Regions from separate parts of the Halobacillus sp. B29 genome, predicted to be linked through region 2. Evidence: riboswitches for the same ligand, from Rfam matches in the RefSeq annotation. Region 2 holds a riboswitch; each other region holds the start of a gene.
The links. A riboswitch is a leader RNA that binds a small molecule or an ion and turns the genes downstream of it on or off. The one in region 2 is predicted to bind S-adenosylmethionine.
Positions count from the first base shown of each region.

Region 1: another riboswitch for S-adenosylmethionine. It lies ahead of ACTWP7_RS19525 (sodium:solute symporter family protein); the one in region 2 lies ahead of ACTWP7_RS08255 (O-acetylhomoserine aminocarboxypropyltransferase/cysteine synthase family protein).
Region 3: another riboswitch for S-adenosylmethionine. It lies ahead of msrA (peptide-methionine (S)-S-oxide reductase MsrA); the one in region 2 lies ahead of ACTWP7_RS08255 (O-acetylhomoserine aminocarboxypropyltransferase/cysteine synthase family protein).
Region 4: another riboswitch for S-adenosylmethionine. It lies ahead of ACTWP7_RS07275 (phosphoadenylyl-sulfate reductase); the one in region 2 lies ahead of ACTWP7_RS08255 (O-acetylhomoserine aminocarboxypropyltransferase/cysteine synthase family protein).

Region 1 covers NZ_JBQQCM010000022.1:18,991-23,834, forward strand. The annotation lists gene ACTWP7_RS19515 (hypothetical protein) at 1-153, opposite strand, end outside; gene ACTWP7_RS19520 (SDR family NAD(P)-dependent oxidoreductase) at 446-1,189, shown strand; gene ACTWP7_RS19525 (sodium:solute symporter family protein) at 1,275-2,834, opposite strand; SAM riboswitch class I at 3,122-3,230, opposite strand; gene ACTWP7_RS19530 (histidine phosphatase family protein) at 3,363-3,926, opposite strand; gene ACTWP7_RS19535 (hypothetical protein) at 4,670-4,844, shown strand, end outside.
Region 2 covers NZ_JBQQCM010000005.1:78,451-83,294, forward strand. The annotation lists gene ACTWP7_RS08245 (ABC transporter ATP-binding protein) at 1-47, opposite strand, end outside; gene ACTWP7_RS08250 (DUF2188 domain-containing protein) at 937-1,134, opposite strand; SAM riboswitch class I at 1,284-1,393, shown strand; gene ACTWP7_RS08255 (O-acetylhomoserine aminocarboxypropyltransferase/cysteine synthase family protein) at 1,484-3,187, shown strand; gene metX (homoserine O-acetyltransferase MetX) at 3,208-4,260, shown strand; gene ACTWP7_RS08265 (polysaccharide deacetylase family protein) at 4,322-4,844, opposite strand, start outside.
Region 3 covers NZ_JBQQCM010000001.1:179,046-183,889, forward strand. The annotation lists gene ACTWP7_RS00830 (chromate transporter) at 1-462, shown strand, start outside; gene ACTWP7_RS00835 (chromate transporter) at 459-989, shown strand; gene ACTWP7_RS00840 (AIM24 family protein) at 1,579-2,277, shown strand; SAM riboswitch class I at 2,456-2,575, shown strand; gene msrA (peptide-methionine (S)-S-oxide reductase MsrA) at 2,694-3,167, shown strand; gene eutH (ethanolamine utilization protein EutH) at 3,322-4,422, shown strand; gene ACTWP7_RS00855 (peroxiredoxin-like family protein) at 4,473-4,844, shown strand, end outside.
Region 4 covers NZ_JBQQCM010000004.1:204,281-209,124, forward strand. The annotation lists gene cobA (uroporphyrinogen-III C-methyltransferase) at 1-97, opposite strand, end outside; gene cysC (adenylyl-sulfate kinase) at 94-693, opposite strand; gene sat (sulfate adenylyltransferase) at 711-1,865, opposite strand; gene ACTWP7_RS07275 (phosphoadenylyl-sulfate reductase) at 1,879-2,610, opposite strand; SAM riboswitch class I at 2,711-2,811, opposite strand; SAM riboswitch class I at 2,977-3,081, shown strand; gene ACTWP7_RS07280 (sulfite exporter TauE/SafE family protein) at 3,981-4,844, shown strand, end outside.

The DNA.
Region 1 (4,844 bases), on a different contig from region 2:
AGATTCTTCATTATTCTGCTCCTCGGAGGAAGCTTCCTCCGAGGAAGCTTCTCCTTTTTCATTCTGATCGGTGCTTGTCGAAGAGCTCTCTGTACAAGCGATTAGGAAAAAGACCAGGAGGATGGCAGAGAAAAGCAGGCTGACTTTTTTCACGGTACTCACTTCCTTGTTTGAAAATTTTTCAAAAATCTACAACTCTATGTATCTTTTACTGCTTACTTCAGAAACATATTCCACATATTAACATAATTAGAGTATTTATGAGTTTATTTCACATAATTGAAATAAACGTAATACTTACTACTTTTTACCTCAACCTCGTGAACCCAAGCATCAAGCCGTTATTCTTTCCAAAAATGAAGGCCAAAATGTCTTTCGTTTCACTATTTTCCAATAGTGGAAAATATAGACTGGTTTCTTTATTAAAAATATAGGAGGGATAGCCATGAAATTAAAAGGTAAAGTTGCTGTGGTTACAGGTGGTTCTAGTGGAATTGGCGAGGCAGCCGTGAAGGATTTCTGCGAGCAGGGTGCGAAAGTGGTGATTGCCGATTTGAACGAACAGGGAAGCGAATTGTCCAGTCAGTTAAATGACCAGGGTTATGAAACCGTGTTCCAAAAAACCGACGTCACATCTGAGGAAGATATTAAGAACATGGTTCAGACGGCGGTCGGCACATTTGGTTCGCTGGATATTCTATTTGCGAATGCCGGAATTGGCGACGCTACACCGGCGCACGAGCTTTCCTATGAAGAATGGAAGAAACTCATGGATGTAAACATCAACGGTGTGTTTCTATCTAACAAATACGCTATCACGCAGATGCTCGAACAGGAAAACGGTGGAGCAATCGTCAACAACGCTTCGATCCTGGGACACGTCGGACAGGATTCGGTAACTTCTTATGCCGCAGCCAAAGGCGGAGTCGTCAACCTTACCCGCACATTAGGGGTTACTTACGCGAAAAACAATATACGCGTAAACGCGGTATGTCCAGGCTACGTTGAAACGGCAATTCTGGAAAATGCCGATGAGGAAATGCGCCAGGGCCTTGCAGGTGCACACCCGATTGGACGACTGGGTCAGCCTAAGGAAATTGCGAAAGCGGTCAGTTTTCTCGCAAGTGACGACGCTTCCTTTATGGTCGGAGCCAATATGCTGGTGGATGGCGGCTATACGGCTCAGTAAAGTTCATTTATACACGGGACGAATCGTAATAAAAAAGCGTAGGAGCTGCCTGCAATAGGCAGCTCCTACGTCTATTTGAATCATTCTAACCGATACGAGAACGGTCATTTTTCACTTCAGGTTCTTCCTGAGTCGTGGATCTCATCTTCTCCAGTACTTCCCTGGTAGAATCACTAATTTCCGCCTCAAAGTAAGGTTCATAGGCTTCAAGCGGTGCTTTTTTCGTAAAGTAAACGGCAATCAGCACCCCAATCAGTGATGCCGTAACGGCGATGACAAATGGCAGTCCATACCCCATTGCCTTCGCTGCCACATACACGACCGCCCCGATGATGATACCGGCATAGGCTCCTGCCCGGTTCATTCTCTTCCAGTACAGCCCTAAGAACACAACGAGGAAAAACGCAGCCCCAAATCCGCCATACACATAGACAAATCCCATAGCCAAGAACCATGGTGGGTTAATAGCTAAGAGAACGGCTGCGGTTGCAATTCCAAATATACTTAAGCGGAGCCAGTTCTTAAACTTCTTCTCACTGATTCGTTTTGGAGCTATATTTAAGTACACATCATAATAAAGAGAAGTGGCGCAGTGCAAAAGCATCGAATTTGCCGTGGAAATAGCCGCTGCACAGATAGCTACCAGCGTGATGCCTCCGATAATAGGCGGCGTGTACTGCTGGATGACTAAAGGAATGATGTAGTCCGTCGTTTTATCTACAGGTATGCTCGGTACCAGTACTTTTGCCCCGAGGCCAATAACGATCAGTGGCGTCATAATGAAAATCAATACCAGAATCGTACCCAGTACCTGCAAGATCGCTACTTTCACATTTTGAGGAGCCAGCATCCTCGTGACCCAGTGAGGGGAAGAAGGGGTTCCTAACGAATTCGATATAAAAATGGAAAGTAATGCACCAATACCAAATGTCCCAAACGGGGACAGTAAAATTCCTTCTTCAAGCTCCGGCCCTCCCACGTTTGTCGGCGAGGTTGTCGTCGCAAGCGTATCGACTATATTACCGATTCCACCGGTTAACGACCATACTACACCGCTCGCAAGTAATACGCCGATCATAATCAAAATCGTATTTAACGTGTCCGTGGCAGCCACAGACCAGAATCCACCTACACTTGTAATTAATATAAATAATAAGAATCCGAAAATCGCAATTTTATAATCAATGCCCGTGATACTTGAAAAAACAATGCCAAACCCAGTTACCTGAATATTGACGAGCAGCAAATAACCGATAAACATTAAAATACCAACAATTGCCTGCAATGTACTCTTGTTCTGAAAAGGTTCAAACCTATGCCGGATAAATTCAGGGAACGTCCTGGCAGGCTTTTCCGGTCTTCTTATTTTGTAAGCAACAATAGGGATTAAGGCTCCGCCGAAACACCAGCCGGCTACCCAGCCGATCACAGCCGATACACCCGAACTGTACAAATAACCGGGGACCCCGATAACAGAAGCTACACTTACCCATGTTGCTGCTGTGGTACCGATTCCAAGAAGAAGCCCCATTCGGTGTCCGCCCGTTGTATAGTCATCGATCGACTCTGCTTTCTTAAGACTTTTTACATTTGCCCATATTAAAAATAGAACATAAAAACTAAATACGAGAATATACCATATCATTTGTCAGTAACTTCCTTCCTGCTAGCTTATTTATACTTAAATATTCGTCCGGTGGCTCCCCACCGTTTTACACCTGATTTCTCCACTCTGTAACAGAGAAATGTTCCTAATAGGAAGGAAAAAATCATAGTCCCCACCCAAACCATCATCGCTAAGAACATGGCCATCCTCCTTTTTCCGATTGTTTTGTGTCGAACCTTTTACTGCCCTCCTTTAGAAAAATTAAAAACCCTTCACTCACGAAGAGAGAAGGGCTTTGGGCAACTGTCTTTTGGCTGCCGCTTGCTCTCTCATCTCCGGAATAGCTTTCGCCTTCCTCTGAAATTGGCACCGTGCATAAATCAGCCGGTTGCCGAGGCTTCACAGGGTCAGTCCCTCTGCCTCTCTCGATAAGAAAATTCAAAATATTCGAATGTTAATTAGACTCCATTCTATCATACCCCTCTATTTCGTCAATTCATTATTTGAAATTAGTAAAAACAGAAAAGAATCATAGAATAGAAGCGATGATCCATACTGAAAAATCACTCAATAAGAATCCTTCCATATTCTCTTACAACCTACGAACTGATCAGCCTCAAAAGAAAGCTTGTAGATATCTGGCATCGCAAGATTCTTCCAAAACTCAAAGTCGTATTGGTTATCAAAATAATTCATGGTGAGCACCATAATATTACCGTGCGTACCGATGGCGACATTTTTATTTTCATATTTTTCTAATACGTTGTTCAAGGCTCTTACGCCTCTTTCCTGGGCGTTCACATTTGATTCTCCGCCTTCCCAGAAAAAACTAGGCTGAGCCCATACTTTTTGAATGGCTTCCTCAAAGTTATCAGCTCCTCCCTCTATTAACTTCCTTTCTTTGAACCCATCCATTATATGAATTTCTTGCCCGAGAGCAGAAGCTAATCCTTCAACCGTCTGTATGGCCCTTAAATAAGGACTCGAGATCACGTGCTCGATATTATCGTCTATGAGCCGTGCGCTGACTTTAGCCGCTTCTTTAGTTCCCTCTGCTGATAACGGCCTATTTAATTCGTCTGGTGTATATGTAGAATGAGCGTGTCGCACCATATAAATGTTTGTTGTCATGGCAGCCTCCTGTATATTAGTCATGTAATCTCGTCTAACGGTGTCTTCAAATGTCTCTCTTACCTCTAATGTGCTACCGGGAATTCACCAAATATCGTGTTCTTCTCTGTAAAAGAATTCACCCTGGCCTATCTTCAATAATTACCCCGCACCTCACGATTTCCAGCTTTATCTCCCATCTCATGAATGTAAAAAAATATGTATCACTAATGTTTTCAAGCGAGATAGGTACCCCTCTTCATTAGTAAAAGTTTGAGATATATCAAATCCACTGCATGAGCTTATAACGTAAGACTCAACGGTGAAAAACACTTTAACATAAGTATCTAATATTTTGGTAGCGTTCCTGGAAAAGAAAACCTCCATGAAAATCTGAAAGTTGCAGTCTACCTATTATTATCGTTTTCCTGGGTTTTTGTCTTTCTCACTTCCATCCCTCAAACATAGAATAGAAAGAGCTATCTTACTCATACATTTTTATAGAAAGGAAATTTTTTTTGGACAGTAATAAAGTAAATTTTTCTCAATTCCCCTATTGTTCCCCTTGTTACCCAAGTTGGAATACTAAATATAAATGTTGGGAGTATATAAAGAAAGACAGTCAGAGCATCCAGTTCGATTATGCAAATGAAGACTTTACTACAAATGCTCCTATTCCGGTTGCTCCAGGTCTCACTATCTCTACAGTTACACTCACAAATTTAAAAGCTGGTAGTGCCGTCTCTTTAAACGGGTTGTTTCTTGTGAACAATAATTCAGTAACACCTGGAAGTATCGGAGTACGGATCTACAAAAACAGCATCAATTCCGCAAATATCATTTACAGCGCTGATATAGAGATCGACGGAGCAGGAAGCGATGCTCTCGGTCAGCCGATTCCAGTGCTTTATGTTGATCCGATTCAGCTGTACGAGAAAA
Region 2 (4,844 bases):
CATCTGTCTCCGCGTCTTAAAGATACGTTGTCCATCTCCAGCACCATAGATGTGACTCCCTTCTATCCGACTACAATTTATAAGAATTTATGTACGCATAATACCCTGGCAGGACTTAAAATTCTTTCCTTTCTAACATCGTTACTTCCTTTTACATAGAGTGACGATTTTCCCAATGGGAATTATGTAATCATAATTATTTCAAAATTCTTTAAAATTAACAAGTCGCCCCAATACACCCGAATCTCCGATAAGACTCGCCCTCTTCACACATCCTTAACTGATCTAATAAATTAAGTTCACAATTTATAATAAAAAGCTTATTAAGCAATAGGGCCGGATTATTGAAGACTCGAATTCGAGATAATTCGGGTCCGTTGCTCATTTAGAGAGGGTGTTGGCTGCGGAAACAACTCGCTTTCCTGCGGGGGAACTGGCAAGCCTCCTCAGTCGTTATCACTCCCTGTGGGGTCTCGCCTAGCTCCTTCTCCCGCGGGAGTCTCGTCGTTTCCTCCGCCATCCTATGATTGAGGAGTGAACGGACCCTTCTATAAGAGAGGTAATCGCTCTGGATCAGCCTTAACCTCTTATATATCAGGGATTGCATACTTAAATAAGTTAGATACTCTTTCGCTCTCCAGTTAATTTTAGTAGGCATTTTTGGTGCATTTTCGAGCTTCTGATTCGGCAAGGTCCGGAGGGGGGTGATGTAGACTCCTGTGGGATGAACATGATCGGTAAGATCCCGGAAGGCGAAGCCTGAGGAAGCTTACCACATGCCCACGGAAAGCGAAATCGTCCCCCGGAGGACCTTCCGCTCCTCCAATATCTCGAAACTGAGTCTTCAACAAACGGGAGCTTTTCTTTAATAATATTGTACGATAATATAAAAGTGCTACTTATAAAAAAAGACCCCCATTTTGGGAGTCTTCTTAATTAATAACTTCTTTCTTCTTCAACTTCGTGGTTCTGATCTAAAATATAGAGTCTGCTTGGTTTGTTATCTTGAGCCATTTCTTCAGCTTTTGCTACTGCCGTATCACGCTCATCATACAAATCCGTAGGGGCAACATCTTCTATTTTGATCAACCAGCCTGTTACGTCTTTATTAGGTGCTACTGTGTATTCCTTCATGTCTATTCACTCCTTTTGCTATACTTGCTAAACCATTCCCACCCCACTGACATTTCAAACGTATTTGGTTTTTGCACAAATAGTTTGACAATTAAGCATAAAACAATTTATAATTCCATACAAGTTAATAAATAGCTGAATATTAAAAACTCTTATCGAGAGTGGCAGAGGGACTAGGCCCTGTGACGCCCGGCAACCTTCAAGGAGATACTTGAAAAGGTGCTAATTCCTACAGATCTATGGATCTGGAAGATAAGTGGAGGAACTGATTGCTACGCCCTCTTCTTACTTAAGAAGAGGGCTTTTTAATTTTAGAATTAATGAATGATAAATTTAGGGAGGATTATTAATGACATTACCTTTTCACAAATTTGGACCTGAAACTTTATTACTGCATGGAGGTCAGCAGCCCGACCCGACTACTGGATCACGTGCTGTTCCGATTTATCAGACCACTTCTTACGTTTTTAATGACACTGACCATGCCCAGAACTTATTTTCATTAGCAGAGCCTGGCAACATTTACACGCGTATTATGAATCCAACTGTCGATGTATTAGAGCAGCGCATTGCTTTACTTGAAGATGGTGCCGCGGCTGTAGCCACCGCTTCAGGCATGTCTGCCATAACGATGGCCATTTTGAATATTGCCAGCGCTGGAGATGAAATTGTAGCCTCTTCCCATTTATATGGGGGGACCTATAACTTGTTCGTACACACCCTTCCTAAATATGGAATTACTGTTCATTTTATTGAAGGAACCAGCCCAGAAGATTTCCAAAAAGCGGTTACCCCTAATACTAAAGCTATTTTTGCTGAAACAATCGGTAACCCGAGCTTAAATGTGCTGGATATTGAAGCGGTTGCTGATGTAGCTCATGAACATCATATTCCTCTTATCATCGATAACACGTTCGCTACTCCTTACATTTGCAAACCGATCAGCTGGGGAGCGGATATTGTCATTCACTCGGCTACAAAATGGATTGGCGGTCACGGAACGACAATCGGCGGGCTCGTGGTAGACAGTGGGCGCTTCGACTGGAATCATGAAAAATTTCCAGGATTCACGGAACCTGATGAAAGTTACCACGGCGTCCGCTTTGGTCTGGATGTAGGTCCAGCCGGATTCGCTGTTAAGTTGAGAGTGCAGCTGCTCCGTGACACGGGCGCCTGCTTAAGTCCACATAACGCATTCTTGCTGCTTCAAGGTCTTGAGACCCTTCATTTAAGAATCACTAAACACTCTGATCAGGCTCTTGAAATTGCTGAATACTTGCAGTCTCATGAAGGCGTTGAATGGGTGAATTTCCCCGGACTCTCTGAGCACCCAACGCATCCGCTTACTAAGAAATACTTCAGTTATGGATATGGATCGATCGTCGTATTCGGCATTAAAGGTGGGCGTGAGGCAGGGAAAAAATTGATTGATCAAGCGAACCTCTGGTCTCACGTAGCCAATGTTGGGGATGCGAAATCACTAATTATTCATCCTGCTTCTACCACACACCAGCAGTTAAGTGATGAGAATCTCGAAAAATCCGGGGTAACGGAAGAATTAGTACGTTTGTCTGTAGGGCTTGAATCAATAGAAGATCTAATAGCTGAGCTGGATGCGGGCCTTAAAGAAGCCACCGGTTTTTCAAAACCTTATCATCACGCCGAAACCCTTGTAGAAGAGACACTGACGTCCTCGTTGGATCGTTCGAATAATGAACTGCGTCAGAGAGTTATCGCTATTACGGGAACTGCTTCCAACGATGAACTTTCAATCGAAGCGAAGAAGCTTTCACGTTTAGGTTTTCAGGTTGTGGAAACGGAAAACCTTGAAGACCTTAAGGCTTCCTCCCTGCCTGTGGTTGATGTTCTTTATGCAAAAGAGCTCGATCAAGAATTGATCCATTCAGCTCAAGAGATTAATCCTGGCTTGTTATGGTCAAGAGAATCGGTACCAGAAGATCAGGATAATCTCGTTAAAGGACTCAGTCTTTACGAATCTATAATAGCGTTACGTTCCGGGCAGTCTTACACGGAAACACCACTCTCTGTCTAAACTGGAAAGGAGGCATGAACATGTCTGTAAAAAATCCCACCAGCTATCAGTCTCAGAATAAAACCATCTCAATTGGTTCTTTTACATTTGAATCCGGCGATCAATTGCCAAATGTGGAACTGGCTTATGAACGATTCGGCCCACCTGGTGCTCCAACTATCTTAATTTGCCATGCGTTAACAGGAAACCAGTATGCGGTTGGTTCTGAGGAACAGCCTGGCTGGTGGGCCGGATTGATTGGCAGAGGACTACCCATTGATACCTCCCAGTTTCAGGTTATAACATTTAATGTATTAGGTGGATGCCACGGGTCTACTGGTCCAGCCAGTTTAGACCCGGAAACTGGTGAACCGTACCGATTAAGTTTTCCGCCGGTAACCGTTCGTGACATCGTTCATTCACAGCGGATGGCTTTACGTGAACTTGGGATCAATCGCCTCCATGCTGTCGCTGGCGGATCTCTCGGGGGCATGCAAGCCTATGAATGGGGACTGCTTTATCCGACTTATATGAAACAGCTCTTTATTCTTGCTGCGACACCTTATTTAAGTGACTATGGAATAGCTTTTAATCACATCGGAGCGCGTGCCATTAAGGATGACCCCTCATTTAACCATGGAAACTACCCTTCGAACCAACACCTCAAAGGATTCGAAATTGCAAGAATGGCAGGGATGATCACTTACCGGAGCCAAACCCTTTTCCAGAAGCGGTTTGATCGGAATCAAAAAGAAGATGCATCCTACGATATTCAGTCCTATCTAGACTATCAAGGCGATAAAATTAAAGATCGCTTTGATGCTAACAGTTATCTATATTTACTGGAAGCCATGAATCACCATGATATTGGACGGGGGCGAGGCGGCTGGAAGCAGGCGTCTCAGCATTATGAAGCGGAAGTATACACACTAAGTTTCGAACACGACCTGCTTTACCCATTTGATTTTATTAAAAGCTTCAGCGACCATGTCCCAGGGAGTGAACACTTTCACTCCGATACCGACTACGGTCATGATGGATTTTTAGTGGAGTTCAACGACTGGGCTTCCTGGATTGGAAATAAGATTAACTGAGCTTGATTTAACATACAAAATAAAGCAGCCTGGCGATATGCCCGGGCTGCTTTATTTTTACTTAATTTAATTCACTAACCGTTACAAATGTATAGCCTTCCTGCTTTAATGACTTCACAATTAATTCTACAGCTTCCTCCATAGACGGTTGAAGATCATGAAGTAAAATAATAGAACCATCCTCCACTTGAGATAAAACATTCTCTGCTACTTGAGAAGGCTCAAGTTTTTGCCATCCTTTTACTTCTACAGTCCAAGGCACAGTGCCGATCTCTTTTTTGTAGGTAACAGGAGGACGATCTCCAAATGGCAGACGGATAATATCAGGCTTTTGTCCAGTTACCTGTTTAATAATCTGTTGAGTTGAATCAATTTGCTGCGTCACTTCTTTTTGCGGTAAGCGGGATAAACGAGGGTGATCCCACGTATGATTTCCAATTTCATGACCCTCTTTAGCTACTTGCTTGGCAACTTCAGGATAGTAGCTAATCCGTTTTCCTATCATAAAAAAAGTAGCGCGAGCTTCGTACTCGCTTAATGTTTCAAGGATATTGGCTGTCACCTCAGGATGAGGACCATCGTCA
Region 3 (4,844 bases), on a different contig from region 2:
CTCACGGACGATGAATTTGGCGATGTCCTGGCTTTAGGCAACTCGCTGCCAGGTCCCATTGCTACAAAAATGGCAGGGTACATAGGTTATCGAGTTTCAGGAATCATAGGGATGTTGAATGCTGTATTAGCAACCATTATACCTACAATTGTCATCATGATTGTGCTGATTACTTCGTTAAACAGTTTTCGCGACCAGGCCTGGGTCAATGGGATGACACGAGCCGTGGTTCCGGTGGTAGGAGTTATGCTTGCCAAGCTGACTTATGATTTTCTAAAAAAAGCTCAAGGAAATCTGGGGTGGATCGTCTCGCTATCTCTTGCGGTTGTCTCTCTTTTACTGATTGAGTGGATCGGCTTGCATCCTGGTCTCCTTATCTTTGCGCTGTTACTATATGCTTTGCTTAAACCTGTAAAAGCTAAAGATAAACCAAATCATAAAAGTCAGGAGCAGTCATCATGATTTTTTGGAAACTATTTGTTGCTTTTTTTATACCTGGAATTATTGGTTATGGGGGAGGTCCTGCTTCGATCCCTTTGGTAGAAAATGAGGTTGTGGGACGATTTGGATGGATGAGTGTGACGGAATTCAGCGAAATGCTTGCTATGGCGAATGCGCTGCCAGGGCCGATTGCTACAAAAATGGCCGGTTTTGTCGGCTATCAGCAGGCAGGGGTTCTGGGTGCAGTGGTCGGTGTCTTTGCCACAGTTGCTCCATCGCTTATTTTAATGATTGTCCTGTTGAGTTTTCTATATAAATTCAAGGATTCTCCCAGGGTCAAGCGGATGACTAACTTAATCCGCCCAGCGATTGCCGTGCTTCTTGGGATTATGGCGTACCAGTTTTTTGGGAATTCCTATGAATCCACAGGTTTCCTGCAAACAGCAATCCTGATCATCGCCAGTTTCTTGTTACTTGAAAAAGTAAAACTGCACCCCGCCTTTGTAATCCTTGGATCGCTCATATACGGCGCCTTGTTCTTAGGTTGAACAAAGCCGCTTATTAAACAAACGGGACGGATTGTTGAAGACTCAGTTTCGAGATAAATTGAGTCCGTTGCCTGAAATCGATGAGGGGCGGCTACGTGAGAAGAACGGACCCTACTATTGGAGAAGCTAGTGTCCTACATCAGCCTTAAATGCTTCTATAGCAGGGGTTATCCCACGTGCACGCTCATTGTTATAGGTTTAACCCCACCGTAAACCATGGCGTTCCGAACATGATATCGAGTTCCCTATTTAGCAAGGTCCGGAGGGGGACGATGCAGACTCCTGTGGGATGAACATGATCGGTAAGATCCCGGAAGGCGAAGCCTGAGGAAGCTTACCACATGCCCACGGAAAGCGAAATCGTCCCCCGCAGGACCTAATTCTCACAAAAGTCTCGAAATCAAGTCTTAAACAAACGCGAGCGAATCTATAATATTCAACAGAGACTTTAGGTAGTACAAGAACTCACAGTTTCCGGACTCTCTTTAATCATCAGTTCAGCAAAATCCCCCTGTGAAGAAGGAGTACCATAGGAATAGAGCGAATATCCTAGTTAGGAACCAACTATGCGATTAAAGGGGAGAGAAGAATGAGCAAATATTCTATTGAACAATTTATAAGAGAAACAAAGCAGGACGATGCAGAGAATGAATACTTCGAGCTGGAAACCCCGCGTATCCTGGAAGTGAACCTGACCGATCAAGTGTGGGCGAAAGCAGGATCCATGATCTCGTACAACGGGCAGATTAAATTTGAAAGAGAAGGATTCCTTGAGCACGGTGTAGGTCGTTTCGTGAAAAAAGCCATGAGTGGAGAAGGAAGCTCTCTGATGAAAGCTACCGGACGCGGCAGCCTTTACTTAGCTGATCAAGGCAAAAAAATTACTATTCTGGAACTGGATAACGAAGAAATTACAGTGAATGGCAATGATCTTCTCGCCTTTGAGCCAGGCGTAGACTGGGATATTCAACTGATGAAAAAAGTTGCCGGAATGATGTCGGGCGGCTTATTCAACGTTAAACTGAAGGGAAGAGGTAAAGTAGCGATCACGTCTCATTACGAACCGCTTACCATTATGGTGCGCCCGGGGCAGCCAGTAATTACCGATCCAAATGCTACGGTCGCCTGGTCGGGTCATTTGCAGCCTGAGTTTCGTACAGATATAAGCTTTAAAACTCTCATTGGACGGGGAAGTGGAGAATCGATCCAAATGGAATTCAAAGGCGACGGCTTTGTCATCGTCCAGCCGTTTGAAGAGATTAATACTTCAGGCGAGCGCGGCAAATAAAGATTTGTCGAATGATGGAGAGTTCAATATGGACTGGCATTTTCTTATGACAGTCTGAATAGAGTAAAAGACCGGGAGCTGAATATGTTTTTTTCCAAAAAAAATTTTAGCTTCATCCTTTACTTCACTGCTAAAACGTTGTAAGATATGAAATAACTTAAAAATAAATAACGGAAACTTCTTATCCAGAGAGGCGGAGGGACTGGCCCTTTGATGCCCGGCAACCATCGAATCAATCTAATGATTGACGAGAACGGTGCCAATTCCTGTAGGATGGTGACATCCTAAGAGATGAGAGGATCGTACGGACTATAATACGACCCCTTTTCTTGGATAAGAAAAGGGGTCTTTTCGTTGTCATATACCCGTGAAGGCTCTCGATAGAAGTTGCGTTAAAAAGAAAGGAAAGATGAGATATGGCGAAGGCAATTTTTGGAGCAGGGTGTTTCTGGGGAGTAGAAGCATTCTTTGAAAAATTTGAAGGCATTACATCTACACGAGTAGGTTATATTGGCGGGAATCTGGATAATCCATCTTATGAACAGGTGAAAACGGGTAAAACAGGTCACGCAGAAGCTGTGAAAGTAGAGTATGACCCGACTGTCATTACTTATTCTGAACTCGTAAATATCTTTTTTGAAACGCACGATCCAACTTCAAAAAATCGTCAAGGTGCCGATATTGGCCACCAATACCGCTCGGCGATTTTTTACAATGATGCCAGTCAAAAGTATATTGCTGAAGAAAAAATTAAAGAGTGGGATGAAAAAGGCACATTCAAGCGCCCGATTGTAACAGAGGTTGTTAAGACCACCACTTTCTATGAAGCGGAAGAGCATCATCAGAAATATTTGCAGAAGAACGGTTCCGTAGCATGTGGAATCGGCTAAAAACGCTTATCCTTGAAAGGCGCTCAGAGTATTTACTCTGAGTGCTTTTTTTATTTTTAGGGCTGCGAAGTTACGCACAGAACCAGGAAGGGAAAACCTTTGAACAGAGCGAACTGAGTGAGAGATAGGTTTTGTGAAGGGAGAGGGAGCGGATTTGTTATGGGTCAATGAATCGATACTAATCATCATGTGTTTGTTTATGGTGGCAGGGGCCCTGGATTACTATGTTCTTAATCAGCGTTTATCTTTAGGAAAGCATTTCTATGATGCCTTTATGATGATGGGGCCGCTAGCCTTATCCATGGTAGGTATCATTTCGCTAGCTCCCGTCTTGTCAGAAGTCGCTGCACCGGTTATTGGTCCTGTCTTTAAAGAACTGGGGGCCGATCCTTCTATGTTTGCTTCTATGATTTTAGCGATTGATATGGGAGCGTACTCCCTGGCCGAAGCGTTAGCCTTAACGGATGAAGCGGCTGTGTTTTCATGGGCATTTTTAGGAACTATGATGGGTCCGACACTCGTCTTTACTATACCGGTCGCTCTTACTGTCATTCAAAAAGAAGACCGTCCTTATTTCGCGAAAGGGATCCTCATCGGAATAGTGACAATACCGATTGGTTGTCTGGCAGGCGGAGCGATCGCAGGATATGAATGGTTATGGATGCTGCATAACTTATTGCCGGCGCTTCTCCTTTCCATTTTTATCGGGATGGGATTATGGTTGTTTACGAATGGAGCTATACGTGTATTTGCCTGGTTTGGAAAAGGAGTCGAAATCCTTATTATTACCGGACTTGCAGCTATTACGATTGAAACGCTTACGGAATTCACCCTCATTTCTGGCATGGCCCCGCTTTCTGAGGGGGTCTCTATTGTAGGCAGGATTACCGTTACCCTTGCAGGAGCGTATCCTTTAATCGCTTTTATTAATCAAAAAGGGGAAAAGGTATGGAATCGGTTGAGCCAGAAGATTGGTTTAAATGCTTCTGCTATGACCGGCCTCCTGGCTTCCCTTGCCCATCATTTACCTATGCTTGCCATGATGAAGCACATGGATCACCGGGGGAAAATAGTGAATTCGGCTTTTGCGGTAAGTGGAGCTTTTGTACTGGGGAGCCACTTTGCTTTTGTAGCAGGAATTGAAAAAGATATGATTGTTCCTGTTATTGTGGGCAAGCTGATCGCTGGAGGACTCGCTGTAGGTATTGCCTTACTTTTAACAAGAAGGAATAAGCAGATAACTTTAACCAAGTAATCAACTAGGCTATAATCGACGTGAATCTAACCATAAAGGAGTTTTTTCCTGTGAAGACAGAAATGAAAGAGCGCTACAACGAATACATTGAAAAATTCAAAGCGACGGCTCCTGGAGATGTGCAAGAGAAAATGAAGCAGGCCATTCAAGAGCTTGAGCAATCTTCTGATGGGAAAGGTCTATCTGAAGGTGAAAAAGCTCCTAATTTCAACCTTCCTGATGCGAAGGGAAATTCAATTGAATTGTACAAACAGCTGGAAGAAGGGCCTGTCATATTGACGTTTTACCGTGGAGGCTGGTGTCCTTATTGTAATATGGAACTCCGGGCCTATCAGGAGATTCTTAGTGACATTCACGATAGTGGGGGCGAACTAATTGCGATCAGTCCTGAACAACCTGATCACTCTTTATCCACCACTGAG
Region 4 (4,844 bases), on a different contig from region 2:
AAAGGATCACGTCTGCTTGCTGAATGGCCTTTAACCCTTTGACGGTAATTAAATCCACATCTCCTGGTCCTGCACCAACGATAAATACTTTGCTCATCCTTTGACCCACCCCTTTTCGATTAAGAAAGCAACCAGCCGGTCCGCACATGCCTGCTCATCCAGACTGCCGGATTCTAATCTGAGCTCAGGGGAAGCGGGTGCTTCATAAGGAGCATCTACACCGGTAAAGCCTTTGATTTCCCCTTTTCTTGCTTTCTTGTACAAGCCTTTTGGATCGCGCTTCTCACACTCTTCTACAGGACAATCCACGTGGACTTCCAGAAATTCGTCTTTGTTAAATAACTTTCTTACCTGATCGCGGTCCTCCTGATAGGGAGAGATAAAAGCCGTCAGAACGATCGATCCGCTGTCAGCAAAGAGCTTCGCGACCTCGCCGATCCGGCGGATATTTTCTTTTCGGTCCTCTGCTGAAAAACCAAGATCGCTATTCAACCCCTGCCGAATGTTATCCCCATCCAGTAAGTATGTTTGCAGCCCTTTCTGGAACAACTGCTTATTGACTAAATTCGCAATGGTTGATTTCCCGGATCCAGATAAACCGGTCAGCCAGATCACTCCGCTATGGTGTCCGTTCTTTTTTCGATAATCGTTTACATTTACTGCAGCATCATGCCACGTGAGATTGGATCCCATATCCATCATCCTTTCCGTTATGAGTCAGTGGTTTGTTTATCTCGTAGTCCTTCAATTAGCGTCTCAACGACCTCGGGACGGCTGAACGTTTTTGGCGGTTTTTCGCCATTTCTGAGCAGTTCACGTACCTTTGTACCGGAAAGAATGACGTGGTGTTTGGCATCATGTGGGCACGTCTTGTGGGAAGCCATTGCTTCACACGCCTGGCAGTAGAAGCTGTGCTCAAAGAACATTGGCGTTATTCCCAGTTCATCTTCTGTGAAATGACTAAAGATTTTCTGAGCGTCGTAAGTTCCGTAGTAATCGCCTACTCCAGCGTGGTCACGGCCGACAATGAAGTGGGAGCAGCCGAAGTTCTTACGGACAAGACTGTGAAAAATAGCTTCACGTGGACCAGCATAGCGCATAGCCGCACTAAAGACAGCAAGCACAACACGATTCGCCGGATAGTAGTTTTCGAGCAGCACCTGGTAGCTCTTCATCCTTACATCACTCGGAATGTCGTCGCTTTTCGTTTCGCCGACAAGTGGATTTAAGAACAGTCCATCTACCGTTTCCAAGGACGCTTTTTGAATATATTCATGAGCGCGGTGAACCGGATTACGGGTTTGGAAACCAACGACTTTACTCCAGCCCAGGTCCTTAAATAAGTCTCTCGACTGGGCAGGGTCCAGGTAGAACTTTTCGTCATGTTCCTTTTCCGCACGTTTTGTCAGTTCAATTTCCCCGGCCACGTAATAGTCCGGACGGCCGTAAAGTTTATTTACGCCGGGATGCGCGGATTCTTTGGTTAAGTACACATTCTCTGCTTCTTTTTCTTTATCCGATGAATAGACTTCACTAATCGTGATCGTACCGTATGTCGTACCGTTTTGAACGAGCGCGGCTTTCTGTCCCGGCTGAAGCTCATTCGCCTTTTCTTTATTTACGGGCAGCGTAATGGGAATGCTCCACGGTGTTCCGTCTTTCAGCCTCATATTCTCAACGACGGAATGATAATCTTCTTGATTCAGAAAACCGGTTAAGGGGCTATAGGCCCCGTTTCCGATCAGTTCTAAATCACTTAAAGCCATGGCATCCAGTTCAATTTTTGTGGTAAGAGCTGAAGTGTCAGCCCCTTCGTTTATTTGATTGACAAGCGTCCCGCCGTGGGGAGCGATAATTGTAGACATGTGATTTCCTCCTTTATTCACTCTCGTTGTTACCTGTCGTATGAAGACCGCACTCGGTCTTGTTAAAGCCTTTCCATCGTCCGGAGCGATCGTTGCTGTCCGCTGCAAACGTACAAGGGATACATCCAATACTTGGATATCCTTTATCGTGCAAATCATTGTAATCCAAGTCGTTTAGTCGGATATATTGCCATACGTCGTCCCATGTCCAGTAAATAAGGGGACATACCTTTATGGATTCAAAACGGTCATCTTTATTTATAAAATTCGTATGGCTCCGGCTTACCGACTGTTCGCGCCGCAGTCCGGATACCCAGGCGGTGGCTCCGCTCAATGCTTCTTCCAGCGGTTTAATTTTACGGATAAAGCAGCATTTGTCCGGCTCTCTTTTCCATAAGGCTGAGCCATGTTTTTCGGCCTGCTGTTCCAGTGTTAATTCCGGTTTTTTCATTTCAATATTCAAGTCCGGATATTTTTTCTTCACCTTATCAATTAAATCGTATGTTTCCTGAAAATGAATTTCCGTATCAAGAAAAACGATGTGGGCATCTTTTTTAACTTTTGCTATTAAATCTATGAGTACAATTCCTTCAGCACCAAAGCTGCAGGCGTAGGTAATAGAAGAACCATAAGTATCATAAGCCCATTTCAGTACTTCTAGTGCCCCCTTGGTTTCCCCTTCAGGGCCCAGATGTTCAAAAGGATCGCCTGTGAACTCTTCATAAGTTATGGCTGGATTAGTCATTTTTTTCCTCCCTTCCCACAAACAAAACGCTACAAATCAAAAACCTCTCTCCTTGAAAAAAGAAGAGAGGCGTACAGCATGAATAAGCCCGCGTCTCATCTTCTCATCTTTCAAGTGATAGCTTGCTGGAATTGGCACAGCGTCTGTTGACCCGTTGCCGAGGCTTCAAAGGGCCAGTCCCTCCACCTCTCTAGATAAGAAAACGATGATTGAATTTTTTTAAAATGTGATTGATTAAAATCTTATGCCCCTTTTTACTATATGTCAATGCTTAATTTAAATATTCTGTATTTTTAAAAATCGTTCTTGACAGGACTTACCTTTCCCCTTTAGATTGAATAGTATCTTAATTTTAAAATTAAATAATCCTTATAAAGAGCCGGGGAAGGAATCTGGTCCGTTGATCCCGCAGCAACCTCTCCTAGTTGTAGAAGGTGCTCATTCCAGCAGACATTGTCTGAGAGATAAGGTTAAGCTATTCAGCTTTTCACCTCTTTCCTCAGGGAAGAGGTTTTTTCTTAGCCTTTTTACAGAATACTCTGTTAATAATTGTAATTTCAGCTCTTCTGAACTTCCGTATTGATCTTAAAATTAAGCTCCCTATTGTGGAAGAATCAGTTTCAAGATAACCGGGGTCCGTTACGTTAAATGGAGAAGGGCTGGTGGGGAAATAACTCGCTTTCCTGTGGGGGAACTGGCAAGCCTCCTCAGTCGTTATCACTCCCTGCGGGGTCTCGCCTAGCTCCTTCTCCCACGGGAGTCTCATCATTTCCCCACCAACCCAACATGATTAAGAAAAACGGACCCTTCCAGAAGAGAATAATTTCCCTGCTTAATCTGGGTTAAATGCTTTTATGACAGGCTATTGGGTGTAGTTACATCCTGAAAATAGGTAGAAAACCACATAGTCTAATTCATCATTATGCAGGTGATGTTGGAAATGGTATTGAGTCTCTGATTTGGAAAGGTCCGGAGGGGGACGATGTAGACTCCTGCGGGATGAACATGATCGGTGAGATCCCGCAGGGCTTTTAGCCCGAGGAAGCTCAGCACATGCCCGCGGAAAGCGAAATCGTCCCCCGAAGGGCCTCCCTCATAACCAATATCTCGAAACTGAGTCTTAAAGTAAACGGCCCTATTGTGTAATAAGCTTTTAAGGAAAAAAACTATAATAAACTTTAACAAAGAAGTGACTTTATTCATTTCGGGTCCATATAGTGTAAGAATTGAGATGGAAACTGCTTAGAAAACAACGCGTTCTTCTTTGCTCTGTAAGCCTGGTCAGGAATACATAACAGCTAGATTTTTTTAAACATAAAACCAAGTAAATCAATCAGAATAATAAATTATAGAAACAGGAGTGTTGAAACGTGAGAAGATTACTTATTTTTTCGTTCGTCGGTTTTTTTGCCCAGCTTATCGACGGTGCGCTGGGGATGGCATTCGGGCTCAGCTCTTCATCCCTTTTGCTCGCCTACGGGGTGGCTCCCGCGATTGCCTCCTCTTCGATCCATATGTCTGAAATCGCTACAACAGGCGTTTCAGGATTTTCACACTATAAGTTCGGAAACCTGGATAAAAAATTAGCCCTGACCTTAATTGTTCCGGGAGCGGTCAGCGCATTTTTGGGAGCAGCTTTTCTAAGTAATCTCCCGGGAGATATGATTAAGCCTTTTATCTCCTCTTTCTTACTTTTGCTCGGGATTTATATCATCGCTCGTTTTCTTTTCCTGCGCCCGTCAAATGAGAACCAGAAAAGAAAGCCGCTCAAAAAACGCTTTCTGTACCCGCTTGGCTTCCTAGCAGGATTCATGGATTCCATAGGCGGCGGTGGATGGGGGCCGATCAACACTCCTGTGCTCCTATCGCAAAAGGGAGCGACCCCTAGAAAAGTCATCGGTACGGTGGATACGACCGAGTTCGCCGTGACGACTTCTGCCACCCTCGGTTTTCTTATATTTTTAGGAATCGATCAGTTCAACTGGCTGTGGATTGCGGCTTTTGTTATTGGGGGGGTTCTGGCCGCCCCACTTGCCGCCTGGCTGGTTCGGATTCTTCCAGCTCTGATTCTCGGAGTGCTTGCCGGTGGTTTCATTATTTTAGTGAATCTGCGCACTGTACTGCAGTCCGTTTCCATCAGCGGTGATGTGCTGACACTCATTTATACCGTCCTCATTGCAGGCTGGGCAGCATGCGTCCTTTTCTCCATTAAACGAAACATTCAATTTAACCGT